2 linked regions of the Saccharophagus degradans 2-40 genome follow. The protein of the gene in region 2 interacts with the protein of the main gene of each other region in a pairwise test. Links are inferred from orthologs where the notes say so. Each region holds a gene or a part of one and is shown on either strand. Other genes may lie near its edges.

What was found.
Region 1: the proteins of ptsN (region 2) and trkA interact in binary tests that used the Escherichia coli proteins (3 or more experiments, as listed by UniProt). The link is inferred for Saccharophagus degradans 2-40 from one-to-one orthologs.

The regions. Positions count from the first base shown.
Region 1 is NC_007912.1:14,998-30,131, forward strand. Bases 5,035-8,023 are described here. They hold trkA (Trk system potassium transporter TrkA), read right to left. Parts: upstream 7,252-8,023; coding sequence 5,818-7,251; downstream 5,035-5,817. Other genes in these bases: SDE_RS00095 (TrkH family potassium uptake protein), read right to left, coding at 5,035-5,779; rsmB (16S rRNA (cytosine(967)-C(5))-methyltransferase RsmB), read right to left, coding at 7,288-8,023. Also shown: glyS (glycine--tRNA ligase subunit beta), read right to left, coding at 1-583; glyQ (glycine--tRNA ligase subunit alpha), read right to left, coding at 580-1,536; SDE_RS00080 (lysophospholipid acyltransferase family protein), read left to right, coding at 1,849-2,736; SDE_RS00085 (hypothetical protein), read left to right, coding at 2,801-3,331; SDE_RS00090 (TIGR00645 family protein), read left to right, coding at 3,825-4,313; more of SDE_RS00095, read right to left, coding at 4,331-5,034; more of rsmB, read right to left, coding at 8,024-8,625; fmt (methionyl-tRNA formyltransferase), read right to left, coding at 8,653-9,621; def (peptide deformylase), read right to left, coding at 9,699-10,217; SDE_RS00120 (LysM peptidoglycan-binding domain-containing protein), read left to right, coding at 10,498-11,556; DNA-processing protein DprA, read left to right, coding at 11,734-12,876; SDE_RS00130 (L-threonylcarbamoyladenylate synthase), read left to right, coding at 13,152-13,718; hemF (oxygen-dependent coproporphyrinogen oxidase), read left to right, coding at 13,760-14,671; aroE (shikimate dehydrogenase), read left to right, coding at 14,697-15,134. UniProt on the Escherichia coli protein: Part of the constitutive potassium transport systems TrkG and TrkH. May regulate the transport activity of TrkG and TrkH systems. Binds to NAD(+) and NADH.
Region 2 is NC_007912.1:4,054,235-4,069,076, forward strand. The notes cover bases 659-3,355. They hold ptsN (PTS IIA-like nitrogen regulatory protein PtsN), read left to right. Parts: upstream 659-1,629; coding sequence 1,630-2,082; downstream 2,083-3,355. Other genes in these bases: SDE_RS16645 (RNA polymerase factor sigma-54), read left to right, coding at 659-1,461; rapZ (RNase adapter RapZ), read left to right, coding at 2,235-3,107; SDE_RS16660 (HPr family phosphocarrier protein), read left to right, coding at 3,114-3,355. In the rest of the region: more of SDE_RS16645, read left to right, coding at 1-658; more of SDE_RS16660, read left to right, coding at 3,356-3,383; mgtE (magnesium transporter), read left to right, coding at 3,523-4,890; ribosome biogenesis factor YjgA, read left to right, coding at 4,902-5,438; peptide-methionine (R)-S-oxide reductase MsrB, read right to left, coding at 5,697-6,272; SDE_RS16680 (carbon-nitrogen hydrolase family protein), read right to left, coding at 6,284-7,075; SDE_RS16685 (YhdP family phospholipid transporter), read right to left, coding at 7,241-11,383; rng (ribonuclease G), read right to left, coding at 11,500-12,978; SDE_RS16695 (Maf family protein), read right to left, coding at 13,028-13,660; rod shape-determining protein MreD, read right to left, coding at 13,671-14,159; rod shape-determining protein MreC, read right to left, coding at 14,168-14,842. UniProt on the Escherichia coli protein: Seems to have a role in regulating nitrogen assimilation.

The sequences.
Region 1 (15,134 bases), 4.0 Mb from region 2 along the record:
TGTCGGTGTTGGCGTGAAAGCGATGGCCGCGGGTAACGTTGCCTGTTGCTTTACCTAGCAAGGTTGCAGGTAAAACATCGTCGTTTAGCAACATAATAGCCCAGTGCACAGGGCGAACAAATTCCGCTCGGCTGGCGCCCCAGCGCATGCGCTTGCTAATGGGCAAGGCCGCTAGGGATGCATTAACAATACCTTCTAGTAAGTCGGCTGCAGCTTCACCACCAGCTTTAGCATTTACTACCAACTTATCCGCTTTTCCGTCATTTTCGGTAGCAAGTTCGCTAACTTCGACGCCGTTTTTCTTGGCAAAGGCTTCGGCAGCTTTGGTGGGGGCGCCATCTTTAAAGGCTATAGCGGCGGGTGGGCCCCAAACTTTTAAATCTTCTACTGGTGTGCTTTGCGCTAAATCTTTTACCCATACAGCCAAGCGGCGAGGGGTAGCGTAGCTTTCTACTGCGCTATAGCTTAGTTTGGCGCTATCTAAACCGTTGCAAATACCTTGGGTAAACGCGTTAGATAAGGTTTTTAATGCCGTAGGTGGCAGCTCTTCGGTGCCAAGTTCTACTAAAAATTCATAACTCATGCTTTTTTCTCCATCTCAGCTTCCACTCGGGCTATTACTTCGTCGCGCAGTTTTGGGTCTGCTAACGGGAAGCCAAGTTTTAGGCGGGCATCGAAATAAGCTTGGGCAACATCGCGGGCCAAGGTGCGCACGCGCAAAATAAAGCGCTGGCGCTCGGTAACCGAAATAGCCTGACGCGCATCTAGCAAATTAAAAGCGTGAGAGGCTTTCATAACCATTTCGTAAGCGGGCAGGGGCAGGCCTTTTTCTATAAGCCGGCGCGATTCGGCTTCGCACACGTCGAAGGTTTGAAATAAAAACTCAACGTTGGCTTCCGAAAAGTTGAAGTGTGACATTTCTACTTCGTTTTGGTGGAATACATCGCCGTAGGTCACAATGCCGCCGTCTGGGCGCTTGGTCCATACTAGGTCGTAAATAGAGTTTACGTCCTGCAGGTACATGGCTATACGCTCAAGCCCATAGGTAATTTCGCCGGTAACGGGGTAGCACTCTAAACCGCCAACCTGTTGGAAGTAAGTAAACTGGGTAACTTCCATACCGTTAAGCCACACTTCCCAGCCCAAGCCCCAGGCGCCAAGCGTTGGCGATTCCCAGTTATCTTCCACAAAGCGAATATCGTGAATATTGGTATCTAGGCCCAAGTGTGCCAACGAACCCAAGTAAAGCTCTTGGATATTATCGGGCGAGGGTTTTAACGCAACTTGGAATTGGTAGTAGTGCTGCAACCGGTTTGGGTTTTCGCCGTAGCGGCCATCGGTAGGGCGACGGCAGGGCTGTACATAGGCAGTGTTCCAAGTTTCTGGGCCTATGGCGCGCAGGAAAGTAGCGGGGTGAAATGTACCTGCGCCTACTTCCATATCTAAGGGTTGTAGAACAACACAGCCTTGTTTAGCCCAGTACTCTTGCAGGGCCAGAATCAAACCTTGAAAGGTTGATACATCCGGTTTTGACACGTTAAATACTCCCAATCGGGTAAATTTTTGTCTTTAACAAGCGCGAAGTAACAGCGCGAAGACTTAAAGTGGGCACAGCCCTCAGAAAACCCGCGATTATAGCCTTTCAAGGCCTACTTCTACTATCCTCAATTCAATATAAGTAGTAAGTACTAACTACCTAGTTGTTGTTAACTGTGGCTTAGCCAATACTGAAAAAAGCCCTATGTGATGGCTCGCAAACCATGTTTTTTAAGTTTTTAAAATGAATAACGGTTTAAGCGGCGGGGGATAGCTGGCAAAATTGCGCAAATTTAATGTAACGCACAACTAATGACCCAGCTAAAAACCAAGCTTGTTGAAGCCACCGTAGCAGTATTAGGCAGCTTACCCCTTAGCGTTGCGCGCGGTATGGGGGCGGGCTTTGCGAAATTGTGCCTATTATTTAACGATCGCAATTCACGAGTAACGGCGCGCAATATTGCGTTGTGTTTTCCGCAATTAAGTAAGCAAGAGCAACGCGCCTTAGTGCGAGCAAGTATGTTGCAAACTGGCCGTTTGGCGTTCGAGATATTTTCTGTGTGGCGCTCCAACGAGCAGTGGCGCAATAAGCGCACGCTAGCCGTTTACGGCTTAGACAAGCTGCACGCCGCGTTGGATGAAGGCAAAGGCGTGATTGTTTTGGCGCCCCATATTGGCAACTGGGAAGTATTGGGTGCGTCGTTGCCAAGCATCGCGCCCGCGACTTGTATGTACCAACCGCCTAAACAGACATATTTAGAGCGCGTTATTGTTCGCAGTCGTGAAAATACCGGTATGACCCTAGTGCCCACCAACGCAAAAGGGGTAGCCAAGCTGCTAAAAGCGCTTAAAAGCGGCGAAATGGTAGGTATATTGCCCGATCAATGCCCAGATATGGGCGGCGAGTTCGCAGACTTTTTTGGCCACCCAGCCTATACCATGACGCTACTGCACGGCCTAATTCAACGCACACAGTGCAAAGTCGTTACTGGCTTGGCTAAGCGCGTAAACGGTGGGTTTGAAATTCACTACCTAGACCCCGACCCAGCTATCTACGACCCCGACTTAGCCGCAAGCTTAAACGGCTTAAATAGCTGTGTAGAAACCTGTGTTGACCTGTGCCCAGAGCAATACCAATGGGAATACAAACGCTTTAGAAAAACCCCGCCCAGTGGGCAGAAGTTTTATAAAAACATCTAATCTAGCGGCTATAATCACCGAAAATAGACTTTTATTTAAGAAAAATTACAAGCAGGGAGCACATATGCATATTCTAATTGGTTTAATCACGGCAATTGCAGGATTAGTTTGGGCGTTGCACAGCCTGCAGAACGCAGGTGTAAACCTTAATGGTTTTAACCCTTTCTATTGGATGCGCAGGCGCAAATGGGAAAAAAGCTTAGGCACCAAGCCAATACATCGCTTAACAGACCCAATGGAAGCAGCGGCACTACTGGTAACGGCAGTAGCGTTAAAAGAAGGGGAGTTATCGCGAGATGCTAAGGCCGATTTAATTAATTTGTTTGCTACAGAATTTAGAATAACAACTGATCAAGCAACCGAGTTATACGGTGCATCGTGCTATTTGCTAAAAGATGTAATGGATATAGATGCAGAAGTTAAAGCAGTACTCAGCCCAAGCATTGAGCAGTTTCAATCTCATCATAAAACAAGCTTTTTGAGCATGCTAAATAGCGCCGCAAACTTCGAAGGCCAGCCTAACGCAAATCAAAAAGTACTTATCGAAAAGATTATCGCCCAAATTGAAGGGCCTGTTGACGGTAAGTCTTGGTAACAACCCACTAAGCTCTAATTAAACTCAAGGGTGGGCACCGCCCACTAATCCCGTCCCGCCTAGTAATTTACTGCGCGCGATAACTGTTGTTTCCATCAAATTTGCTAGATCTAAAACCTCGTGTACGTTAAGGAAAACTAACGCATGAGGGAGGCAAAATGGTCGCTGAATTGGTGGAGTTACTATCTGTAGTGGAAGGGTTGGACCCGATGTTTGTTATCGCATTTATGTTGTGTTTGCATTTGCTACTAAGTAAACACCGTGGCTGAGCGTCAATACAAGCGAACCGGTGAAATTAGTGTTGAATACCGCCATGGTAGGCAGTGCTTAACCCTACGTTGGCGTGGTTTTGAGAGGTGGTTTGGCTGATAGACGTAGTTGTAGTGACACCTATGTGCTGTAGGTTTATTATCGCGCGTTATTAAATAAAGTAGTGTTGGGCTGCGGCAGTGGTTTAACGACTTATTATTGGCAATATATATAGAGGTAAAACGTGGAAAAGTTTATTGAAGTAACAATGTACCGTTCGCGCTGGTTACTGGCGCCTATATATTTGGGCTTGAGCTTGGCGGTACTGGCGTTGGCCATTAAGTTTTTTCAGGAGCTAATACACCTACTTTTGCATGTGATAGACCTTAAAGAAGCCGATATGATTTTGGTGGTGTTGAGTATGATCGACATTGCCATGGTAGGCGGGTTGCTAGTTATGGTGATGATGAGTGGCTATGAAAACTTCGTTTCACAGCTAAATATTAGTGAAGATGAAGAAAAGCTAAGCTGGTTGGGCAAAATGGATTCTTCATCACTTAAAGCCAAAATTGCCGCAAGTATTGTGGCTATTTCGTCTATCCACCTGCTTAAAGTATTTATGGCGGCGCAAACAATTCCAAACGATAAGTTGCTTTGGTATGTGGTTATACACTTAACTTTTGTAGCGTCCGCGTTTGCTATGGGGTTTTTAGATACTATTACTAAAAAATAAAAAGGCTTTAAAATCGCCTATCTTCGCCAAAACATCGGGGTAAATAACACTAAAAGGGTGAAAACCTCTAAACGCCCCAACAGCATGGCAAAACACAACACCCACTTGGCGGCAGAGTTTAAGTCGCCATAGTGGGAAGCCACACTGCCCAAGCCCGGGCCTAAGTTGTTCAAGCATGCACCCACAGCCGTAAATGCGGTTACGAAGTCTAGATCTGTTGCCAATAACACAATGGTCATTGTGAGGTAGGCTATTACGTAAATTGCAAAGAAACCCCAAACCGCCTCTACGACTCTGTCTGAAACACTTTTGGTGCCTATTTTTATGGGAATAACCGCGTTCGGGTGGATCAACCGGTGAATTTCGCGCACCCCTTGTTTCATAATGAGCAGTACCCTCATCATTTTGATGCCCCCACCCGTAGAGCCTGCGCAGCCGCCCATAAAAGCAAACATAAAAATTAAAAAAGGTAAGAAGGTGGGCCACAGAGAGAAATCCGCAACGCCAAAACCGGTGGTGGTTAGCACCGAGATTAGCTCGAAGCTGCCTTTTATGGCGCTTTCGCTAAGGCCGTAGGTACCTTTGCCAAATAGATAGCTCACAGTAATAAACACGCCTAGCAAAATCATGGATGCGTAAAATTTGAATTCGGGGTCTTGCAGGTAATGGCGTATGGTTTGCGCCTGCCACGCGTAAAAGTGCAGCGCGAAGTTAACCCCAGAGAGCACCATAAATACCATGCAAATAAGCATAATAAGTGGGCTGTCGAAATAGCCAATGCTTAAATCGTGGGTGGAAAAGCCACCAATTGCGACGGTGGCAAAAGCGTGGCCTATGGCGTCGAACAAGCTCATACCGGCGGCCCAATAGGCGAATAAGCAGGCGAGGGTAAGGCTTACATAGATAAAGAACAGCGCCTTGGCGGTTTCGGTGATGCGCGGGGTGAGTTTGCTGTCTTTTACTGGGCCTGGGGTTTCGGCGCGGTACAACTGCATACCACCAATACCTAGCATAGGCAGTACCGCCACGGCGATAACAATAATACCTATGCCCCCCAACCACTGCAGTTGCTGGCGGTAGTAGAGAATAGATTTAGGTAAAAAGTCTAAGCCGGTAAGTACTGTGGCCCCAGTGGTAGTGAGGCCAGAAAGAGATTCAAACACCGCGTCGACGGCGGTTAGTTGGGTGGCCTCGGCCAATATAAACGGCAGCGAACCGAATATGCCCAGTACCGACCAAAATAGAGAGGTAATTAAAAAGCCGTCGCGGGTGCGCAAATCCTGTCGCACGCGGTAGACGGGCAACCACGCCAAGCCGCCGGTACTAAAGGTAATGGCAAAAGCCATAATAAAGCTGAGGTAGGCGCCATCTTTATAAAACAATGAAACAAATATGGGCGGCACCATGGTTAAGCTAAATAGCATTAATAGTATGCCAAGTACCTTAGAAATGATGGCGTAGTGCATGGTTAAGCCCGTGTTTAAAAAGCGAAGCGCTTATAAAGCTAAAAGAAAGTAAAGCCCACTTGGAACAAGCGTTCAATATCGCGGGTGTAGCGTTTATCTACCAAGAACACAATGACGTGATCGCCGGTTTCTATCACAACGTCGTCGTGGGCAATCACCACATCGTGGCGAATAATAGCGCCGGTGTTGGTGGGTTCGCCCTGTTCGTTGGTGGTGGGCTCGCGCACTTCGCGCACAATAGCCCCAATGGTTGCGCCCTCTGGCAGGTCTATATCTTCTACTGCTCGGCCAACCACCTTAGAGGTTTTTTCGTCACCGTGGGCAATCACTTCAATTGCCTCTGCGGCCCCGCGGCGAAGTGAGTGCACATTAACTATATCGCCACGGCGCACGTGGGTAAGCAAGCTGCCAATGGTGGCCTGCTGGGGGGAGATAGCAATGTCTATTTCGCCACCCTGTACTAAATCCACGTAAGCGGGGTTGCTAATAAGTGTGAGTACCTTGCGCGCACCCATACGCTTAGCCAGCATAGACGACATAATATTGGCTTCGTCGGAGTTGGTTACAGCTAAAAACACATCGGTGTCTTCTATGTTTTCTTCTAGCAGTAGTTCTTGGTCGGACGAGCTGCCGTTAAGCACAATAGAGTGCGAAAGGTTTTCGGTTAGGAAGTTACAGCGCGATTTGCTGTATTCAATCACTTTAACGGAATATTGTTTTTCTAATGCCTTGGCCAAACGCAGGCCGATATTGCCGCCACCGGCAATAATAATGCGTTTATAAGGGCGATCTAGGCGGCGCAACTCGCTCATTACCGAGCGAATATCGGCCTTGTCGGCAATAAAAAAGACTTCGTCGTCGGCTTCAATTACGGTGGAGCCGTCGGGGGTAATTGGGCGATTGCGACGGTAAATGGCTGCTACGCGGGTATCTACGTTGGGCATGTGTTTGCGCAGGTAGCGCAATTCTTGCCCTACCAGCGGGCCGCCGTAATAGGCTTTTACTGCCACCAATTGCGCTTGGCCGTCGGCAAAATCCAATACTTGTAGGGCGCCGGGTTGTTCTATTAAGCGGCAAATGTAGTCAGATACCAATTGCTCGGGGCTAATAATAACGTCCACGGGTACGGCTTCGCTGCGAAATAGGCCTTCGTAGCCGGCGTATTCCTGCGAGCGTATTCGAGCAATTTTGGTGGGAGTGCGAAACAAGCTGTGAGCAATTTGGCAGGCAACCATGTTGATTTCATCAATACCGGTAACGGCAATCAACATGTCGGCATCTTCAATGCCGGCCTGTAGCAATACATCTGGGTGCGAGGCATGGCCAACAACAACGCGAATATCTATGCGGTCGCGCAGTTCACGCAGGTATAGCTCGTTGCTATCCACTACGGTTATGTCGTTAGCTTCGCTCGACAGGTTTGCGGCCAGTGTGCCACCCACCCGTCCGGCACCCAGAATAATAATCTTCATGTGTTTCTAGCCTAAGGCTTTATAACAGTAATAGTTTTAGTCGCGGGTTTTTTCTAGTAACGCGTAATAAAACCCGTCGTGCCCGTTTTCCTGTGGGAACAGTTGTCGGCCAAATGGACGTTCAACTCCCCAGGTTACGGGTTGATTGTTATCGAGAGGGATATGTCGCGCATCATTTTGTTCGCTTACAAAATGGCTAACGATGTTTTCGTTCTCTTGCTTTAGCACCGAACATGTGGCGTAAAGCAGTTTGCCCCCAGGCGCTAAGGTACGCCATACGCTGCGCAAGATCTGCGCTTGTAATTGGGCAAGCTTAGCAAGATCAGAAGGGCGGCGCAGTAGTTTTATATCTGGGTGGCGACGGATAACCCCTGTGGCGGAGCAGGGGGCATCCAATAGAATGCGATCGAAGGGCACGCCATCCCACCAACTATCCACCTCGTTGGCATCTTCTACTATTAATTTAGCCGTGTGGCCGAGGCGGGCAAGGTTTTGCTCAACCCTTGGCATGCGGCTGGCATCAGACTCTAAACAGGTTAAATCTATGTTGTTTGCCTGCTCACATATGTGGCCTGCTTTGCCGCCGGGCGCGGAGCAGCAATCGAGCACTCGCTGGTTGGCTTGAAGATCTAGCAAGCTGGCAGAAAGCTGGGCGGCTTCATCTTGCACGCTAAAGTGGCCTTCATTAAAGCCGGGCAGGGCGGGGATATCTGACGCGCCTTCCAAGGTTATTCCATCGCGAGAATACTCACATAAGTGAGCGCCAACTTCGGCCTTGTGCAGCGCTTCTAAAAGTGTTTTTTGATCGCAGTGACGTTTATTGGCGCGCAATGTTATTGGTGGCTGTTGGTTGTTAGCTGCCAAAATAGCTTGCCAATCTTGCGGCCAGTCGGCGCGCACTAAATCGATAAACCACTGTGGGTGGGCGTGTTGAAAAGCCATGCTGCCGTTTAGCTTGTGTTGCAGGGCCACTTTCTCGCGCTGGTAATTGCGCAGCACACCATTAATAAGCTTGCTGGCCCAAGGCTTGTTTAGCGCTTTGGCGGCTTCTACTGTTTCGCCAATGGCCGCGTGGTCGGGGGTGCGCAGGTAATCCATTTGGTAAATACCCAGCACAATTAGCGCATATACGTCGTTATCGCGACTTTTAAATGGTTTTTGCAGTAACTTTCGCGCAATTAGGTCAATTTTAGGGAATACACGCAAGCTGCCTAAGCACAGTGTTTGCATTAGCGGCCTTTCTTTTGGCTCTACTGCATCCAAGGCTTTATCTAAAATGGTCGAGAGCGAGCGGCTGCCGCTAATAACCGGTGCTAAGGTCATAGCGGCAAGGGCGCGAAGGTTGGTAATGCGTTTGTTAGGCGATTTTGCCAAGGGGAATCCTAATGGTTAAAGGTGCGATTACAGTGTGCCAAAGCGAGCGGGCGGGTTTACCAAATGGCCAAAGCCGTTTAAAAACGATGCCGCATCCATTGGTTTTTTGCCGGGCAATTGCAGGCTGGTGATAACAATCGAGCCGCTACCGCAGGCCACTTCGATGCCCGCTTTGTTGGCGTTTAGTATTGCGCCCGGTGCGCCCTTGCCATTGGCTAACTGCGCTTGATAAATTTTTACCACCATTGGCTCGGCATCGGCTGGCTGCAATTCGCTATTACATATAGGGAACGGGTTAAACGCGCGTATGCGACGGTGTATTTCGCTGGCGTCTATTTGCCAATTAATTGCGGCTTCGGGTTTGAGCAATTTGTGGGCGTAGGTTGCGAGGCTGTTATCTTGCGCTTCTGGCTCGGCGGTATCGGAAGCCAGCATATGCAGGGCCGATAACAATGCGGGTGGGCCCATTTCAGCAAGCTTGTCGTGCAAAGTGGCCGCGGTTTCGTCAGCTTTAATATCACACACGGTTTTTAACAACATATCGCCTGTGTCTAGGCCTGCGTCCATTTGCATAATGGTAATGCCGGTTTCGGTGTCGCCCGCCTCAATACAACGCTGAATAGGCGCCGCGCCGCGCCACCTTGGCAACAAAGAGCCGTGCACATTAATGCAGCCTAAAGTAGGTGTATCGAGTACTACTTGCGGTAACAACAAGCCGTAGGCTACCACTACCATAATGTCGGGTTTTAATGCCGCCAGTGCAGCTTGATCTTCTTCGCTTTTAAAATTGATTGGTTGGTACACCGGTACGCCAGCGGCTTGGGCAACGTCTTTAACTGGGCTGGCGGTAAGTTTTTTACCGCGCCCTTTGGGTCGGTCTGGCTGGGTATAAGCTGCCACTATATTGTGGGGGCTTTGCAGTAGGGCTTCTAAATGGCGGGCGGCAAACTCAGGGGTGCCGGCAAAAACAATGTTAAGCGAATGGTGTTGGGGCATATCTAACTGGCTCTGGGTGGTGCGCGGCTTGCGCTAACAGCGCGCCCAGTTAGAGCGCGCAGTGGAGACTGTGCGAACTAGCCGACAGATTGCGCAGCTTGGCGGTGCTGCTTTTCTAGTTTTTTGCGAATGCGCTGGCGCTTGATATTGGATACATAATCTACAAATAGCTTGCCGTTCAAATGATCCATTTCGTGTTGCACACACACTGCCAGCAGGCCTTCAGGTTCGATCACAAATTCCTTGCCGTCGCGGTCTAACGCGGTAACTCGAATATGCTTGGGGCGAGAAACCTGTTCGTAAAACCCCGGCACCGATAAACAGCCTTCTTCGTATTCGTAGTGTTCTTGGTCTAGAATTTCGATAGAGGGGTTAATAAATACCATAGGCTCTTTGGTTTCTTCGCCTAAATCTATCACTAAAACCTGTTCGTGCACATTCACCTGGGTGGCAGCCAACCCAATACCCGGTGCGTCGTACATTGTTTCGAACATATCGTCGATAAGTGTTCGAATGCGTTGGTCTACTTTTGCTACTGGCTTGGCAATTGTACGCAAGCGCGGGTCGGGAAACTCTAAAATTGGGAGTAAAGCCATGGTTTAAGCCATATACAGTTGTTGATTACGTGACAAACTTCTAGTAACTAGCTAAGTTTCGCTGCTAACATTATGATCAAACAGGAGTTATACTGTTTTGGCATGCTGTGAGCGCTGGTGTTTCAGCCAATATGATCGGCTCTGCTAGGCTAGTAACGATGCATTAATTTTAGTGCAACATTCATGTTGCTAATCGGTTCATTATACTGGTCTGCCAGTTGTGGAACCAATGATTATAACGCTCCTTAGCGTCAGCGCCGAATTTAACAGGAACAATGAGATGAAAAAATACTTGCTTGGCGTGCTTTCTGCCATCGCCTTATCTGCGCAAGTCGCCACTCAAGCCTACGCGGAACAGCCTCAACTTCGCGATGAGATCCCAGCGACCCATACAGTAGTTAAAGGGGACACGCTGTGGGATATTTCCGCGACCTTCCTTAAGAATCCTTGGATGTGGCCAGAAATTTGGCATGTAAATGCCCAAATTGAAAACCCGCACCTTATCTACCCTGGCGACGTAATTCGCTTGATCTATGTAGATGGCAAACCACGTTTAACGCTCGATACCAGCGGCCGCGTTTATAAAATGTCGCCTCAGGCGCGCGTTTTATCTGCTGAAGAGGCCATTGAAACGATCCCGCTCGAAAAAATTAACAGCTTTTTGTCACGCAGCCGCGTGGTTGGCGAAAACGATTTTGTAGGCGCGCCCTATGTGCTTTCTGGTTTAGATCAGCACTTATTGGTAGGCGCTGGCGATAAAATCTACGGTCGCGGCAATTTTGCCGAGCGCGGCACGGTGTACGGTATTTACCGTCAGGGTGAAATCTTTAAAGACCCAGAAACCAAAGAGATTTTGGGTGTACAGGCGCTCGATATCGCTACTGCATCATTAATGCGTGTAGAAGACGATAACGATGCAAAAGACGATATTGAAATTGGCACCTTAAGTGTTTCTCGCACCACAGAAGAAGTGCGTATCGGCGACCGCTTCTTGCGCCAAGAAGAACGCCCCATCGACTCGACTTTCTTCCCATCGGCCCCTAACACCGAAACCGAAGGTGTCATTTTGGCGGTTGAAGGCGGTTTAACCCAAGTGGGTAAAATGGACGTTGTTGTTATAAACCGCGGCGAGCGCGAAGGCATGACAGCAGGCACGGTACTTGCCGTTTACAAGCGTGGCGGTGTTATACGCGACCGAGTGAGTAAAGATAGAGTAACTTTGCCCGATGAGCGTGCCGGTGTTTTGATGATTTTCCGCACCTTCGAGAAAGTAAGCTTTGGCTTAATATTAGAAGCGGAGCGCGGCATTTCGGTAAAAGATAAAGTACGCAACCCATAAGTAGTTGTCATACAAATAAAAACGCCAGCGAAAGCTGGCGTTTTTATTTGTACTTTAGGCGTAAAAAAGGCACTAGGGCCGCCAAAATGCTCGAAGCATAATGACAATAAAGGGTAAGCGTTGGTAACCTTAATAAAAGGTATTCTCAACGGCTGTAAACCAATCACGGATGAAAATATGCTTAGTTCAATTGAAGAGCTCATACTGTTTACTCGCCTACCAGGTGTAGGTGCGGCCACATACTGGCAGTTGTTAGATCGCTTTCCTAGCATACACTCTGCGCTGCAAGCCTCACCCGAAGCACTTAAACCATTTCTCTCGCAAGAAGCCCTCGATACCCTAGCGTTGGTACGCAGCCAAAAATCTGCCTCTATGGCTGTGCAGCAGGTGCAGCGGGATATGGATTGGCTGCAAAAAAACGACATTACCCTAGTAGATACTGACCACACCGCCTACCCAGAGTTACTGCGCGAAATAAAACGTACGCCGCCATTGCTGTACGTCAAAGGTTGCCCGGCGAGTTTAAACTTTCCTCAGGTGGCCATTGTGGGCAGCCGCAAGCCCACGCCTGCTGGCCGCGACACTGCTCAGGCCTTTGGCTCCGATTTGGCAAAATCGGGTTTTACCATTACCAGTGGCTTGGCTATGGGTATTGATGCCGCCGCGCACGAGGGCGCCGTTAAAGTTAAAGGCCGTACCATTGCAGTAATTGGTACCGGCATAGATAGCGTTTACCCCCAGCGCAATAGCGCATTAGCTAGCGAAATTATTGCTAACGGTGGTGCAATAGTAAGTGAGTTCCCCTTGGGTACCGACCCACAACCGCAAAACTTTCCACAGCGAAACCGTATAGTTAGCGGTTTAAGTTTTGGTGTGGTGGTGGTCGAAGCGGCGGTAAAAAGTGGCTCTCTTATCTCTGCGCGCTATGCATTGCAGCAAAACAGAGAGTTGTTTGCGGTGCCTGGCTCCATCCACAACCCTTTAAGTCGTGGTTGCCACGCATTAATAAAAGAAGGCGCCAAGTTGGTAGAAACCTCGCAAGATATTGTCGATGAGCTAGGCGGCTTCTTATCGCGCCAGCGCGATTTATTAGATATTTACAAGCAGCCCGCAGAAAATAGTTTGCCAAAACACGACGAGCTTATAGCTAACGATTTAGAAGACGATGTACTGGCAAAACTAGATTACAGCCCAACCCCCATCGACGCTTTAGCCGAGCGCACCAAAAAGCCCATTGGCGAAGTTATGTCTTGTTTGCTCACCATGGAGCTAAAAGGCTTAGTGGCCAACTTGGGTGCAGGCTATATGCGGTTGCGCTAGTGGCCAATCGCTTATACTTCGCTAGCTAGCACCCTTGTTCTTAGCCCCCATTTAGCGTATTTTTGCCGACTTTCTAAGCATGTTCCTAATACTTCGCCTGTAAGCTAGCTGTTAGTGAGTTTACCTTTACAGCTTTTCCTATAGGGTTGTAAAAGGCGGTTGTATAAGGGTAACAGGCACATTCTTACTTTTTGCACACAAACAGATTGGCCAAACTGAATTGGCATACTGCGTCGTGCCCTAATACAAATGACGACTACAAATTAATGGTACCTATGAATAATTGGCGAGCTGTACCCAAGTTGACTCAGTGTGTACGCACCTTGTTGCAAGGTGGTGTAATTGCTTACCCAACAGAAGCGGTATGGGGCTTGGGTTGCGACCCAGACAACGACCATGCTGTAGAAAAAATCTTACGCCTTAAAAAACGCCCAGTTCACAAAGGCCTTATATTGGTGGCGGCATCTATTGAGCAGCTGGATTTTTTGCTGCACGACCTAGAGCCAGAATACTACCAAAAGCTTGAAGCCAGCTGGCCGGGTGCCAACACCTGGCTTATACCGCATAAAGGGCGCGTATCGCCCATGGTTACAGGCAAGCACGCCACTGTCGCCGTAAGAGTGAGTAATCACCCAATTGTTAAAGCCCTGTGCGAAGGTTTTGGTGGGCCCATTGTGTCTACTTCGGCCAACCCTATGGGGCTAAGTGCCGCTAAAAGCCAAATGCAGGTGCGTCGCTATTTTGCAAAAGAAGCTTTATCCTACGCGACTGGCGTGGTGGGCGGGCGCAGCACGCCATCGGTAATACGCGATTTGTATACAGACGCGATTATACGCGCCTAGGTATATCACCCGAAATCAATACATAAAAATAAGCGCAAATTATGACTGCATCCAATAAGCAAGCCGTTAAAGCCTACCTATTAAACCTGCAGGACAAAATCTGCCAAGTCTTGGCTGCGGTGGACGGCAAAGAAACTTTTGTTGAAGATTCTTGGCAAAGGCCAGAAGGCGGCGGCGGTCGCTCTAGGGTGCTCACCAATGGCGCCGTAATAGAAAAAGGTGGGGTAAACTTTTCCCACGTGCACGGCTCCTCAATGCCTGCATCGGCTACTGCGCACAGGCCAGAGCTTGCCGGCCGCAGTTTCGAAGCAATGGGGGTATCGCTGGTTATTCACCCCAATAACCCACATGTACCAACCAGCCACGCCAATGTACGGTTTTTTATCGCCGAAAAAGAGGGCGCCGAGCCTGTTTGGTGGTTTGGTGGTGGTTATGATTTAACCCCTTATTACGGCAACGATGAAGACTGTCGCCACTGGCACAATACGGCCAAGGCCGCTTGCGCGCCTTTTGGTGAAGATAAATACCCGCGCTACAAAAAATGGTGTGATGAATACTTTTACTTGAAACACCGCGATGAGCCGCGCGGTGTGGGTGGTTTATTTTTTGACGACCTGAATGAGCTGGGCTTTGACCAGAGCTTTGCTTTTATGCAGGCTGTGGGCGACAGCTACACCCAAGCCTATGTGCCCATTGTAGAGCGCAGAAAAGACGAGCCCTATAACCAAGCGCAACGGGATTTTCAGCTCTACCGTCGCGGTCGTTATGTGGAATTTAATTTGGTGTACGATCGCGGTACGCTATTCGGCTTACAAACCGGTGGTCGCACAGAGTCTATTCTTATGAGCTTACCGCCCCTTGTGCGCTGGGAATACGATTGGCAACCACAGCCCAATACACCAGAAGCGCGTTTATACGAACATTATTTGCAGCCGCAAGACTGGGCTGAATAGCCCACATTATTTAACGAGAAACGACATGGATACCTATATGGTTGTGGGCAACCCTATTGCCCAATCAAAATCGCCCCTTATTCACACCATGTTTGCCGCCCAAACCGAGCAGCAGCTGGAATACAGCCGCCAATTATTAGAGCCGGGTGAGTTTGATGCAGCGGCCAAGACTTTTTTTGCAGGCCAGGGCAAAGGCATAAATATCACCATGCCGTTCAAACAAGATGCCTACAATTTTGCCGATGAGTTAAGCCCAAGAGCGCTTTCTGCCGGTGCAGTAAATACCCTAATAAAACGCGAAGATGGCAGCATTTTAGGCGAAAATACCGACGGTGTAGGCTTAATTAACGACATTACAGATAACCTAAACTGGACCTTAAGCGGCCGCAAAGTGCTAATTGTAGGTGCCGGTGGTGCCGTAGGTGGCATACTGCTACCGTTAATGGAACAAAACCCAGCCGAG
Region 2 (14,842 bases):
GCCATTCGCCTTCTACAATTGTCGACCCTTGACCTGCAACACGAAATTCAAGAAGCGCTAGACAGCAACCCTATGCTGGAAGCCTCTGAAGATGACTTTGATGGCGGCGACGTAGAGGCCAGCAGCGACGATAACGCTGAAGCGAAAACTGCGAGCACGACAGAAGAAAAACCCGCAGCGGAAAAAGTAGAAGACAGCTACGAAACCACCGACAACAGCGGTGAGCTGGAATGGAATGACGACATTCCAAAAGACTTGGCCGTAGACACCAACTGGGATGACATCTACCAAACCTCAGGCCCTGCTACCGGCTTAGCCCGCAACGATGAAGACGACCCCGATTACGAATCTCGCCGCGGCAATTCCGAATCCCTGCAGGATCACCTCAGCTGGCAGCTCAACCTCACGCCAATGTCTGACCGCGATAAAGAGATCGCAGAGGCCATTATTGATGCCGTTGAACCCAGCGGCATGCTTTGCCAAACAGCTGAAGAAATATTTTCGGGGCTTGCAGCCCACGACGAAGAGCTAGAGCTCGACGAAGTACTCGCCGTACTGCACCGTGTACAACAATTTGACCCACCCGGTGTTGCCAGTCAAAACGTGCGCGAATGTCTGCTTATTCAACTTAACCAGTTTGAACTGGATCAAACCAGCCCCGAGCTAAAACTAGCCAAGAATATTGTTGATCAGTACTTAGATGTACTGGCCGCGCGCGATTTCAAACAGCTTATGCGTAAGCTGAAAGTAAAAGAGCAAGACTTACAGGCAGCCATTGCCGTTATTCAAGGGCTCAACCCGCGGCCAGGCGAATCCATCGGCAGCGACTCGACCGAATATGTGATTCCCGACGTTTTTGTATCTAAAGAAAACGACCGCTGGACTGTGCGACTCAACCCTGAAATCGCCCCTAAGCTGCGTATTAACTCGGGTTATGCATCCTTGGTAAAACGCGCCGATACCAGCGCCGACAACACCTTTTTACGCGATAACCTGCAAGAGGCGCGCTGGTTTCTAAAAAGCCTGCAGAGCCGCAACGAAACACTTTTAAAGGTTGCCACCTGTATAGTCGAAAAACAGCAGGGCTTCTTAGACCAGGGCCCTGAAGCCATGCGCCCAATGGTACTGCACGATGTAGCAGAAACCGTCGAGATGCACGAATCAACCATTTCACGTGTTACCACGCAAAAATACATGCACACTCCGCAAGGTATTTTTGAGTTGAAGTACTTTTTTTCTAGCCATGTTGCAACGGATTCCGGCGGTGAGTGCTCTTCCACTGCCATTCGCGCAATAATCAAAAAGCTGGTAGCCGCAGAAAATGCACGCAAACCGCTTAGCGACTCCAAAATAACCGACATCTTAGCCGAGCAAGGTATTAAGGTAGCGCGCCGCACCATAGCCAAATATCGCGAGTCCCTTAATATCCCACCATCAAACGAAAGAAAACGCTTGGTTTAAGTGTTTTTTTAGCATTCCTCCGCCCTTTACACTGCACGTGGCAGGGGGAATGCTGTTACAATTCGCGCCGAGCGACCTAGTCGCCTTAAATCTGCAAACAAAAGCCTGGCCAGGCCCGGTGCGCAAGCACTGAGTGACCTACTTGCCCCAACGATTCTAGACAGAAGTATGCTAGTTGAAACTATCCTAACCTTAGATTGCACCCGCTCGAAAATAGTTGGTGGCAGCAAAAAACGTGTGCTCGAACAGCTTGCACAAATTTTCTCTCACTCTGTAGAAGACTTGAGCGAAGACAGCCTGTTCCAAAGCCTCATTGGGCGAGAGCGCTTAGGCTCTACCGGCATAGGCGATGGTATAGCTATCCCCCACTGCCGCTTTGCAACTGGCGGCGAAACTTTTTGCGCTTGCATCACCCTTGAAGAACCCGTCGACTTTGATTCGATCGACAACAAACCGGTAGATGTAATATTCGCAATGGTAGTACCAGAAGACGCCAACAGCGAACACTTAGCCACCTTGGCTAGCCTTGCAGAGAAACTGCAAAAACCAGAATTTGTTAAGGGTTTACGCAACGCCACTTCCGACGCGCAATTGTTTAACGCGGCTGTGTCGGCCTGCTAAGATAAACCATCTATACTCACGGTATATACGCTGCGCAAACGCACCGTTTTGACTCTCCTTACACAAATTTACTGCTACCCTTTATTGGTAGTGTAAATGTAAAGGTATTCGTCAATACTCCACTCACACACTGGGATACAAAGGTCACAGCTATGCGATTGTTAGTTATCAGTGGACGATCCGGTTCAGGCAAAACCTCCGCGCTGCACTTGCTCGAGGATGAAGGCTTTACCTGTATTGACAACTTACCCGTAAAACTTCTACCCGCGCTAATAGAGCAAATTGGTGATGCACCCCATGCCAGTAAACACAAATTTGCAATTGGCATAGATGCGCGCAACCTAAACAGCGATTTAAGCCAAATCGAATCTCTTATTAAAGACAACTTGCCCGCCAATGCGGAGTGCCTGGTTGTGTACTTAGATACCTCGCGCGAAGTGCTACTTAAACGCTTCAGCGAAACTCGACGCAAGCACCCCCTTTCAGACCAAAACACTGGTCTAAACGAAGCCATTGCAAAAGAAAAAGTAATTTTAGAACCGGTGGCGGCGGCTGCAGACATTACCGTTGATACTAGCCATATGTCCTTGCACGAATTGCGCAGCACCATTAAGCGCTTGGTGGTAGGGGAAGAAAGCAAAGGCATGGCCATTATGTTCAAGTCGTTTGGCTTTAAATACGGCGTGCCGGTTGATGCCGACTTTATTTTCGATGTGCGCTGCTTACCCAACCCCTACTGGAGCCCCGAATTGCGCTCTCAATCAGGTTTAGAGGCGGGGGTTATCGAGTTTCTGAATTCACAACAGGAAGTGGATGACATGTTTGATGATATTTGCGCATTCGTTCAAAAGTGGGCACCGTCGTTTCAGGCCAATAACCGCAGTTACCTAACTGTTGCCATTGGCTGCACCGGTGGCATGCACCGGTCGGTATATTTAGCTGAACGATTAGCGGCTGAGCTAAAGAAAGGTTATGCTAATGTACAAACACGGCACCGCCAACTAGAACAAAAACCAGGCGCTTAAGACCCTATGCAGTATCGCGAAACAGAAATCATTAACAAGTTAGGCCTGCACGCACGGGCCGCATCCAAGTTCGCCAATTTAGCCACTCGTTTTCAATGCAAAATAACGGTTAAACTAGGCGAGAAAAGTATCGATGGCAAAAGTATTATGTCGCTGATGCTTCTGGCCGCGGGAATTGGTAGCCAAATAGCTATCACAACTGAAGGCTCAGACGAAGAAGAAGCAATGGATGCCCTTCTAGAGTTAATTAACAACCGCTTCGACGAGCCGGAATAACACTCACCGCTCTACCCGCGCCGATATCGCAAGTACCGCCGCTATTAGCGAGCGGAGCGCTTGCGCAAGAACCACCAACACCTACAAGTAGTATGTCCCCCTGCGTGCTGACGCGGCCGGGGAAAAGAGACAAGAAAATATGCAGCAATCGGCATCCGAAGACTTAAAGAACCAAATGCAAGCACGCTTAAGCAAGGTTCAAAGTCTATTAGAAAGCGGTACCTTTCGGCAGGTGCGTCAGCTACTTAATGCCTTAAAACCGGTTGAGATAGCTCGCATTATCGCCTCTTCGCCACCACACTCACGTAAAGTGCTGTGGGATTTAGTCGACAAAGAAGTTACCGGTGAAGTTGTAGAAGAACTGCCCTCCGATATTCGCGAGCAGTTTTTACGCGGTATGGATGCCGAAGCCGTTGCCGAGCTAACCGAAGGCCTCGAAGCGGATGACGTTGTAGATATTCTGCAGCACCTGCCTGAAACTATCATGCAGGAAGTACTCGCTGCGATGAGCGAGCAAGATCGCCACCGCGTTGAATCCATCCTGCCCTATGGCAAAGATACCGCCGGCGGTTTGGCCAACACCGATACCATTACCGTGCGGCCGCGCTTCACCCTCGATGTAGTACTGCGCTATTTGCGCAGACACACAGACCTGCCACCATCGACCGACAGCCTAATTGTTGTAAACCGTAAAGATGACTTTTTGGGCTTGTTGCCGCTCAGTAAGCTACTCACTAGCGACCCCAACACCACCGTGCGCGAAGTAATGGAATCGGATATAAATGCTATACCGGCCGATATGCACGATACCGATGTGGCGAAACTGTTTGAACAGCACGACTGGATTTCGGCCCCTGTGGTGGACGACCAAGGTAAGCTTATTGGCCGAATCACCATTGATGACGTGGTAGACGTTATTCGCGAAGGCGCCGACCACTCGCTAATGAGCCTCGCCGGTTTGGATGAAGAAGAAGATACTTTTGCGCCGGTATTTCGCACCATACCACGACGAGCAATTTGGCTGGGTATAAACCTGCTAACGGCGATACTCGCCTCGGCAGTTATTAACGTGTTTCAGGGCACCATCGACAAAGTAGTGGCACTCGCCGTCTTAATGACGGTAGTAGCCAGTATGGGCGGGGTAGCCGGCTCGCAAACGCTTACCGTGGTTATTCGCGGTATGGCAACAGGGCACCTTGGCCCAACCAACATGCGCTGGTTGCTATCGCGCGAAGTGCGTGTAGGCTTAGTAAACGGTTGCCTGTGGGCAGGTATTATGGGTCTTGTTGCCGCCTATTGGTTTGGCGACCCACTACTGGCCGTACTTCTTGCGGTAGCGCTGGTGATTAATTTACTGGTTGCCGCACTGGCCGGCGCCCTGCTACCCAATATACTAAAATCGTTAAAAATTGATCCTGCCTTAGCCGGCGGTGTTACATTAACCACCGTGACCGATGTAGTGGGGTACCTAGTATTCCTCGGCTTAGCAACTTTCTTTTACGCTTAAGAATAAACACTATGCAAGACGATATAGAACATGACGACTATTACGATTCCGACGAGGAATATGTAAAAAGTAAAACCCGCGTTAAAAAAGAGATGCACGCTCTGCAAGCCTTGGGTGAAGAGTTAACTAAGCTCTCGCGCGCGCAATTAGATACTTTTCCTTTGGGTGAAGCGTTAAAAGATGCCATTTTGGAATCGCCAAAAATCACGTCCAATAGCGCCTCGAAACGCCACAGGCAATTTATTGGCAAGCTAATGCGCGATGCCGAGCACGAACAAATTATCGCTCGGTTAGACGAAATTAAAGAAGCGCAGCACCGCGTAGCACAGCAACACCACACTGTAGAGCGCTGGCGCGATGAGCTTATTAAGGGCGACGACAGTAAAATGCAGCAATTTATTAACGATTACCCTCAGTGTGATCGTCAACAATTTAGGCAATTACTGCGCAATGCTCGAGCAGAACAAGGTAATAACAAGCCACCTGCACACACACGCAAGCTGTTTAAGTTTTTACGCGATACTATCGCTGCGCACGCGGCGGAATAATTATTTAGACATTGAGGGCGGGCAATGCCCTCTCAGTTTATTGATAAACCCCACTATTATTTTTGCGAAGAGCTTAACCCTTCTAAATCCGCAAATTCTTAGGGCGAAAGCTCAAAAAACGTATGAATATGTCCCTATAACTTGCTCAATTCGTCCATGAATTGAGCATTTTTGATCTTCCCCCCTAAGAATTTACTCGCTGAATTACTTGAGTCAGGTTTGTCATCAGGCTGAGCGGGCAATACCCGCTTTTATTAGCTACTCTTCTGGCTCTGCGGTGTCGGCAGCAATAAAATCTAGTGCTGCAGAGTTAATACAATAGCGCAAACCGGTTGGCTCTGGGCCGTCGTCAAATACGTGCCCTAAGTGCTCGCCGCAAGCAGATAACACTTCTATCCGCCGCATTCCCCAGCTGCTATCATCTTTTAAAATTATATTGTTTTTATCTACCACATCCCAAAAGCTCGGCCAGCCGGTGCCCGATTTAAATTTATGTTCGGTTTTAAATACAGGTAATTTACAGCCGGCGGTTACAAAAACACCTGGCTGTTGCACCTCGAGTAAATCGCCAGTAAAAGCACGCTCGGTGCCTTTCTCCCACATAATATTGTATTCGTGCTTGGTTAACAGCTGGCGCCATATATGCTTGGGAATGGAAGTAAGATTTTCGCCGCGCGCCACCAACTGTTGCGCCTGTGCAACAGTCATGCTCATATCTGGTTCGGCATTAATTTCGTCTGCTATCGTCTGCGAAACCAGCCCTACCTGACTAAACACTGCTGCTATCGCCACCACGCTACTTACTGCTAGCAGTGTGCCAATCGATTTAGCCATGTGAAAAACCTCTAAAAAACTCGGTGAGACAAAACCGGCATATTTACCTGTAGGCTATCAATGCTGGCAAGATCTAAATCTTGCACTAAACAACCGGGGCCGCTTGTTAACTTCGACATAACTTCCCCCCAAGGGTTCACTATCATCGAGTGCCCCCAAGTGGATCGACCACACGGATGAACGCCGCCCTGATTTGCCGCCAAAATAAAACACTGGTTTTCAATTGCACGTGCACGCAGCAGAACCTCCCAGTGGGCGGCGCCGGTCACCTCGGTAAATGCACTGGGCACGCACACCACTTTTGCACCCTGCTGAGCCAACAAGCGATAGTACTCAGGAAAGCGCAGGTCGTAACATACCGACAAACCTAAACGAGTGTCGCAAGCATCTACCAGCCCCAGCTGCGAACCTTTGGCAAAATGATCCGACTCGCGATAACTGCCTGTTGCATCTGCCACATTTGCATCAAACAAATGGATTTTATCGTAGCGAAAAAGCTGCTCACCCAAACTGTTAAACACGAAACTGCTGGCGTAGGGTTTGCTGCCCAGCGCTTCGCGAAAAGGCAGCGTACCTGCCACCAGCGCAATACTATTACTTGCTGCCAAATCGGCAAGAGCTGGCAGATACGTATTGCGGATACTTTCGAGATCGGGGGCAGACTGCCCATAAGTAAGAAAATTTTCAGGCAACACGGCCAGCTGCGCGCCCTGCTCTTTCGCACTTTTAACCAGCGCTTGCGCCTGCTGAAGATTATCGGCGGTTTGCTCACCGCTCACCATTTGAATAACGGCTACTCGCATTGCTTTCACTCTTTAGGCACCTTTCGTAAATAGAAAATATTTAATTCAGTGGCTTACTTTATTACTTGGCTTGCACTTTTTCTTCTGGCCTGCTCTTTTTCTGCGGGTTTGCTCTTTTTCTGTTCGCTTACTCTAGCAGACTAGCTTTTAATTAATGTTGATGCGTCAGTTAGTCGACTCCGACGCAGCCTCTTTTTTAACACTTTGGCCTTTATTTTTTGCAGCCGAATCGTTAAATATACGTCGCACTTTAATTTTTGGATCTTCCCAATCGCCGGTTACGCCGTAGTTAATACTAGACACCTTATCAACTTGCTTCTTAAATAGTTTGCCCACTACATACACACCTAAGCCAGCTGGCAAGCCCATCACAAAAGCCGTAGCAACCGCTAAATTACCTGCTACTGGTAAGGTTACTACCATTTCTGTATCGAGAGTTTCATCGAGCATATTAATGGTACCCGCCCACTGTACTTTCGACGATGTAGACTCAACCACGAGAGGCGTTTCTAAAACAATTTCGCCATTGGCAAAGTCTAGCTCGCCGTACACACGGTCGTAGGCAAAACCCTGCTTGGCCAAGTCGGAAAAGTCTAGCTGTAACCGACGCGCTATGGTATCAAAATTAAAAAGCGCCAATAATCTTAACAGGGGGTTTTCCCCTGCTTCCGCACCGCGAATAAAATTGCCGTTGCGCATATCAAAAGAAATTAACCCTTGTACGCTACCTAGCGTAACCTGATCGGGGGCACCATCCCACTGGGTGCGAAGGTTAAGCACAACCGATTCGCTATTAAACATTTTCTCTTGCCCCCAGGCAGCCAACACATCGGCAATATTGTTCGCGCGAATCTGCCCATCGAAAAAGCTTTGCTGCCCCTGCGCATTTTGCAACCAAATAAAACGCGCACCTTCCCTTGTAGGCTCTGCTTCGCCTACAGCTTGGTTGCCAGCTGTGTTCACATTGTTAGCGGAAACCAGTGTTTGCACATCGTCAACTTTTTGCGCCAAACTTACCAGCGACATACCGCGCACATCAGCGCGAATATTATTTAATTCAATGCCGTGCTCTACAGGTCGCAATTCAAATTGCCACGCACCGTAACTTGCATCACCCAAGGCAAAATCACGGGTAACAAAATCAATAGCAATTGCGCGCGATAAATCTATATCGGCGAGCACACTTTCACGCGACGCCTGCTCTTCGGTGTTTAGCTCGGACTCAGGCTCAGCGCCTTGCTCGGCAACATCTTCTAACACAGGGAAGTGCAAGTAATCTAAATCCATAGTTACCGGCTTATCGCTGTTAAATACTGTTACCTGGCCGCGCAAAAAATCACTATCTAAATGCAAGCGCCATTTATCCGATGAACCAAGCCCTGTAACACGCAGGTCAGTGATATCTAAGCCACCCAAGGTACAAGTATCTACCGCTAAATCCATGCGCACAGGCATAAAGCTCTCTGCGCTACTGTGCGAATTACCTTCAGCAACGTCTACTTGCGAAAGATAATTAAAATAATCGTTCTTAGCCTCATTCCACGCTTCTAAATCAAACTCATTAACCTTGCCGCTCACATCGAAGAAGCCGGCCGATATTGGTTTGCGCGGCTCAGCAAACGAAAGCCTCATACCCTCTAGGCCAGTATTGTTACGAGTAAAATCAAAAGCAACCCACTCTTCAAAGTCAAATTTATACTCTTGCCTATCTGGGAATATTTTTATATTTATAGCTAACTTTTTCTCTTCAGCTTTTTGTTTGCCAAGAGGTTTAGGTAAGGTTATGGCAGTACCTTTTAGCGCTGTCGCTACGGCAACTTCAAGCGAGTATTGCTGAGTATTTTTGGAAGGAATATAGAATGAACCCGAAACAGGCGAGATACCCTCAACAAAATGCAATTCGGGTCGGCTAGTCCACTTTAGAATATCTGCGCTATTCACTTTGCCGTCGAACTTAATATGGGTGCCCGCTCTCTCGCCCTTAGCCACACTCTTTATGGTGGCATTAACTTTATTGCCCCACACCTTGCCGGCTAATCCGTCACTAAATACGCCTCGCCCAGATTCGTACCCGAGGGCACCAGATATATCGAGCACTCGCAGGTTCAAATCGGGCATTACTATATCGGCATTTTCAAACCCTACACTCACTTTATGCGAGCCTGCGCCAAATTCTTTATTTATAGGCACCAATAAACTAATTGCCGCAGATACATCGCCATCTACTTGCCACTGATCAAAAGCAGTGCCAATAGCCGCACGAATCGGACTGTCGTTTAGCAGCTTCATAGCCGCAGCGGCATTGCCTGTTATGGCTCCCACTATCCGCAAGCCATGGCCCTTTCCGTCCTTAGCTTTAACTAAATCAATTACCGCGCCGCTAATGTGATTGCCCTGCATTTCTGCCTGGGTTACCTGTACGGTTAAATCGGCGTTATCGACAAATAGGTGTGCATTAATTTTCTCTAAGGCAGGCCACTCAGGGTCGAATTTAAGCGTGGCATTTTCTACATCGCCAAAAACTTGAATAGTAGGCCGCACTTCGGGATCTTTCATTACCGACCCAGAGTAAAGAAAGCCTACATTCTTAATGTCTCCGCCTTGAATACTTTTATCTAACCAACGGTACAACGCCTGCGGCACCACTTTGGGCACATAGCGCCTATGGCTTGATGCATTCGATGCATTTAACCCCAGCGAGAGCACCATTTCTGCTTCGCCTAAATCTTTTGTAAAAGGTAGCTTGAGGAACAGGTAGCCGCGCGCGGTTTCTGTTTGATCTCCCTCGGGGCTTTTTGCTTTAACTTCGAGTAAACCAGAGTTGATATAAGTGAGTTTGTTTTCTACATCGATATTCCAAGCAACCTGACCGTGCGCGGAATCGAAAAGGATGGGCTTTTCGTATACGCGGGGCAAATTAAGTACAAAGCCGTCGCGGCTATCAACATTTACGAAACCACCGAAGGCGTCGGCACTTACAAATCCGTTTACATGCTCTAAATTCGGTACGCCTTGGTAAATATCGACTGCGGCATCTTCTGCTATTGCATTTAACTGAAAATAGCCCTGCTCTTTACTGCGCAGGCGTACATCTACATTTTTTAACGTGCCGCGCGGGTTTAACGCCGATAAAACTTCGCCAACCTTACCGCGATACAAACCCATGCCTTGCGCGGTTTGCATCCAATCGGCTACGTTTATTTCATCAACTAAAAACCCAACTTCGCCGGCGCGATTGCCGTAGATTTTAACTGCTAGCTCGGGTGCTTGCTGGTGTTCCCAAAGGATACCCAAATTTTGTAGAACAAATTCCCACCCCTCTTGCCCATGCCACTTACCGGTTACCCGCGATTGCACCAACTGCGGTAATTGCACATCTTCTGGCAATTTAACAGGCAAGCCATCCGAAATAAGCATGCCCTTAAAACTAATTCCCTTTTCTGTATTGCCTTCGAACCAAGCGGATAAATCTAATCGATGCCCCTCTTTCCACGCCAGCTCTTCATCACTTTGCCAAAAATCAGCTCCTACGGCCGCCAATACCTTTTCCATAGGAAATTGATTAAGCGCAATATAGCCTTTTGCATGAAAGGTTTCTTTGTTGCGCGGGTCGCCAATACCTTCTACCACTAAACTAAAGGCTTCTGCTTCGTCATCAACATTAAGCTCGGCTAATAGCCTATGAAAATCGCGATCATTTTCTAAGCTTACTTTTGGTACAACTAATTGGGTATTGTGACCAGTGCGAAACTCTAGGTTTATTTTTACGTCGGTAATATCAATGCGACGACCAAAAAGAAAGACATCTAATGGATCGTCTATATTAAAACCAGGCTCCCCAGATGCCGAAGGTTTAGAAGCGATGCCAGCAACACCCCAATGGCCAGCTTCGTCTTGCGTTAATGTTGTTTCAAATTGATCAAATGCAATTCGTCGCCATGAAAAGCGCCAATCGGCAATCGAATCTAAAAGGCTTAGCTCGGCACTCGCGCGTTTGATTTTAAAGACTGCGGTGTCTTTGTTACTTACCGTTACATCAATAAGGTTGAGCTTGGGAGTTAACCCTTTCCAGCTGGCCGCCACTTCGCCAATTTTTATATCGACACCCAGCGTGCCACTTAGCTGGCGGCTTATTTCTGTGCGGTAATCATTAAGTAGAGGAAAAGCTTCGCGGCCTAGCTGCACACATACAGCCACGGCAATAATAATGGTAAACAACGTGCCCCAAAAACGACGCACAACCATGCGCATAAAGTCTTGCTTTAAGCGCTTGGGCGATCGTCTCTCTTGTATTTCTGGGGTATTCACGCTTTACAGCCTTTTACGTGGGCGTTTTGCTTTATCTAACCATATTCAAATAAAGGTTGTGTTCAAACATACTTTAAATGAACTTTCTTGTGTGTTTTTTATGGCGCGCTAACGCGCTACACCAACACTATGTCGTATTGCTCTTGGTTGTATACCGTCTCTACTCTAAATTCGATGGTACGACCAATAAAGCTTTCTAAATCCGCCACGTTGGCCGATTCTTCATCGAGCAGCAGGTCAATAACAACCTGCGAGGCAAGCACCATAAACTTTTCGTTTTCGTATGCGCGCGCATCGCGCAATATTTCGCGGAAGATCTCGTAACAAACGGTCTCGGGGGATTTCAAAATACCTCTACCGCGACATACAGGGCAGGATTCACACATGGCCTGCCCCAGCGATTCGCGTGTGCGCTTGCGCGTCATCTCGACTAAGCCCAGTTCAGACACGCCGGTAATACTGGTTTTAGCGCGATCTTTTTCTAGGCACTTTTCTAACGTGCGCAGCACTTGTCGCTGGTGCTCTTTATCGAGCATATCGATAAAGTCGAGAATAATAATACCGCCCAAATTGCGCAGCCTTAGTTGTCTGGCAATGGCTGCGGCAGCTTCTAGGTTTGTTTTGAAAATAGTTTCTTCTAAGTTGCGGCTACCAACAAATGCACCGGTGTTCACATCTATCGTCGACATGGCTTCGGTTTGCTCAACCACTAAATAGCCGCCCGACTTTAACACCACTTTTTTATCTAGCGCGCGCTGAATTTCCTCTTCCACACCGTACAAATCAAATAGCGGGCGCTCGCCTGGGTAATGCTCCAAACGGCCACCAATTTCGGGGGCATAGTGTTTGGCAAATTTATCCATTCGCGCGTAGGATTCGCGCGAGTCTATGCGCACTTTTTCGATATTGCTGCGCATAAAGTCGCGAATGGTGCGCATAAACAAGGGCAGGTCTTCGTAAATAATTGAAGGCGCCTTGGCTTTTTTTACGCTGTCGGCAAGGTCGTGCCACAGGTGATAAACAAAAGGGATATCCGCGCGCATTTCTTCTTCGGTTGCGCCCTCGGCCACGGTGCGAATAATAAAGCCGCCATCAGGGAATTCTTCTGCGTGCTCTGCCGCTAACTTTTCTACAATGGTGCGCAAACGCTCGCGCTCCTCGGCATCTTCAATACGGTTTGATATACCAATATGAGGCGTGTTGGGCATGTAAACCAAGTAGCGGGCCGAAACAGAGAGCTGAGTAGTAAGGCGAGCCCCTTTGGTGCCGATTGGATCTTTGGTTACTTGCACCAATAGCTCTTGGCCCTCGCGAACCACTTCGCGAATATCAATATCGGAGCGCGGTCGACTTTCTGCTCCCTCGGGGAGAGTTTCGATATCCGACACGTGGATAAACCCAGCGCGCTCTTGGCCAATATCCACAAACGCCGCTTGCATACCGGGCAGCACGCGCACCACTTTGCCTTTATAGATATTGCCAACAAAGCCTTTGGCGCGAGTGCGCTCTAAGTAGACTTCCTGTAATACGCCGTTTTCTACCAGTGCAACCCGCGTTTCGGTGGGGCCGCAGTTAACCAATATTTCGTCGGTCATAGGATCTCTTCAAATGCCAAAAGCGCACCGTATTGCGCGCTTTCCGCCTTTAGGGTGCGAGGTTCTGCCAAACGGGAACCTCAAAAGCATCCAAAAGGGTTTTAGTTTCAAATAACGGCAAGCCCACCACGGCGGTGTAACTGCCCTTTAGTTCGCGCACGAAAACCGCGCCCAAACCTTGTATTCCATAGCCACCGGCTTTATCTGCCGGCTCACCTGTGCGCCAGTATTCAATGGCTTCTGCACGGCTTATTTCGCGAAAAGTAACGTCAGTGACGCTTAACCGCATTAGCTGTTTTGCTTCTGTTGCCACCGCAACCGCGGTCATCACTTGGTGGGTTTGGCCCGACAGTGCCAGCAGCATGGCTACGCCATCTTCCTCATCTCGCGGCTTTTCTAGTACGCGGTTTTCAATCACTACAATCGTGTCTGAACCCAAACACGGTAGGCTTCGCGGTTGCGTCGCAGCCAGCTTAGCGCCGGCCATTGCCTTATCATACGCTAGGCGCTGCACATATTGCGCAGGGGATTCACCCACCTCGCGCTGTTCGGCAACATCAACCGACAACACAGCTACTTTGACGCCAATTTGCGCTAACAGTTCACGGCGCCTAGGGGATTGCGATGCGAGGTAGAGATCGGCGCTGTTATCGCCCTTATTGTGGTGAGATGAGGTAGTCAAAACTCGAACCCTATAGCAATCTATAGCGGCGACGCAGGCGCCTAAACAACAGCACCATAACCGGCCAGCTAAGTGCACTTACTGCCGTGGTCACCAAAATAATATGAGTGGGCTTATGGTAACCACTTAAACCCAGCATCCAATTCACAATAACCTGATGAATGCCCACAAATACAAACACCCACAGCGTTTGCTGCCACAGCGAGTAGCTGCGAATGCGCTGGTAAGATGACAAACAAATATAAGCCACAGCAGCCAAGCCCAGAGCGTGTGCGCCCCAAACAGTGCTGTGCACAACATCTAAAAACAGGCCCATTAACCAAGCTGTGGTTACGCCAAAATACTGCGGATAGTTAATAACCCAGTACACTACCAACAGGCAAAAAAGCTCTGGCCGCAATGCCGCATAAGCGTGAGGGATAGGATAAATAGATAGAACTAGTGCAAAGAATGCAGATACACAGAAGAAAATATAAAAGGACAGGCCGAGATTGGGCATGCTCACACCTACAGGCCTTCCGAGGGGGGCATATCAAACACCAATAGCACATGGCGGCTGCGGTTTAGCTCCGCTTTTGGCTTGGCCATCACCGAGGCAAATGCCTTGCCCGGGTCGCGCTGCACCTCTACCACTTCAGCTACCGGGTAACCGGCGGGGAAGCGCTGCCCCAAACCGGAACTTACCAACAGGTCACCCACCTCTATATCGGTGGTGTTTGGCACGTAGCGCAATGCGAGTTCATCCAGCCGGCCCAGCCCTTCTGCAATTAAGCGAACACCTGTGCGATTGATTTGTACTGGCAAGGCATGGGTTGTATCTGTAATAAGTAGCACTTGGCTACTTAGCGCCCCCACCTGCACCACTTGGCCCATTAAGCCATTGGCATCGAGCAGGGGTTGGCCGATATACACGCCGTGATTACTGCCGCGGTTAACAATTACCTTGTGTACCAGTGGGTCGGGGCTTACGCCAATAAGTTCGGCGATAATAACCCTATCTTCGATCATCTCCGCAGAATTAAGCAATTGTCGCAGGCGTACGTTTTCGGCCGCAAGCGATGCCATTTGCTGTAATTTGCGCTTGTGAATAAGCAGTTCGGTGCGCAGGGATTCGTTTTCTTGCTGTAGTCGCGAGCGCGACATAACGCGGTTATCGGCCCAATCTTCTACTTTGGCAGGGAT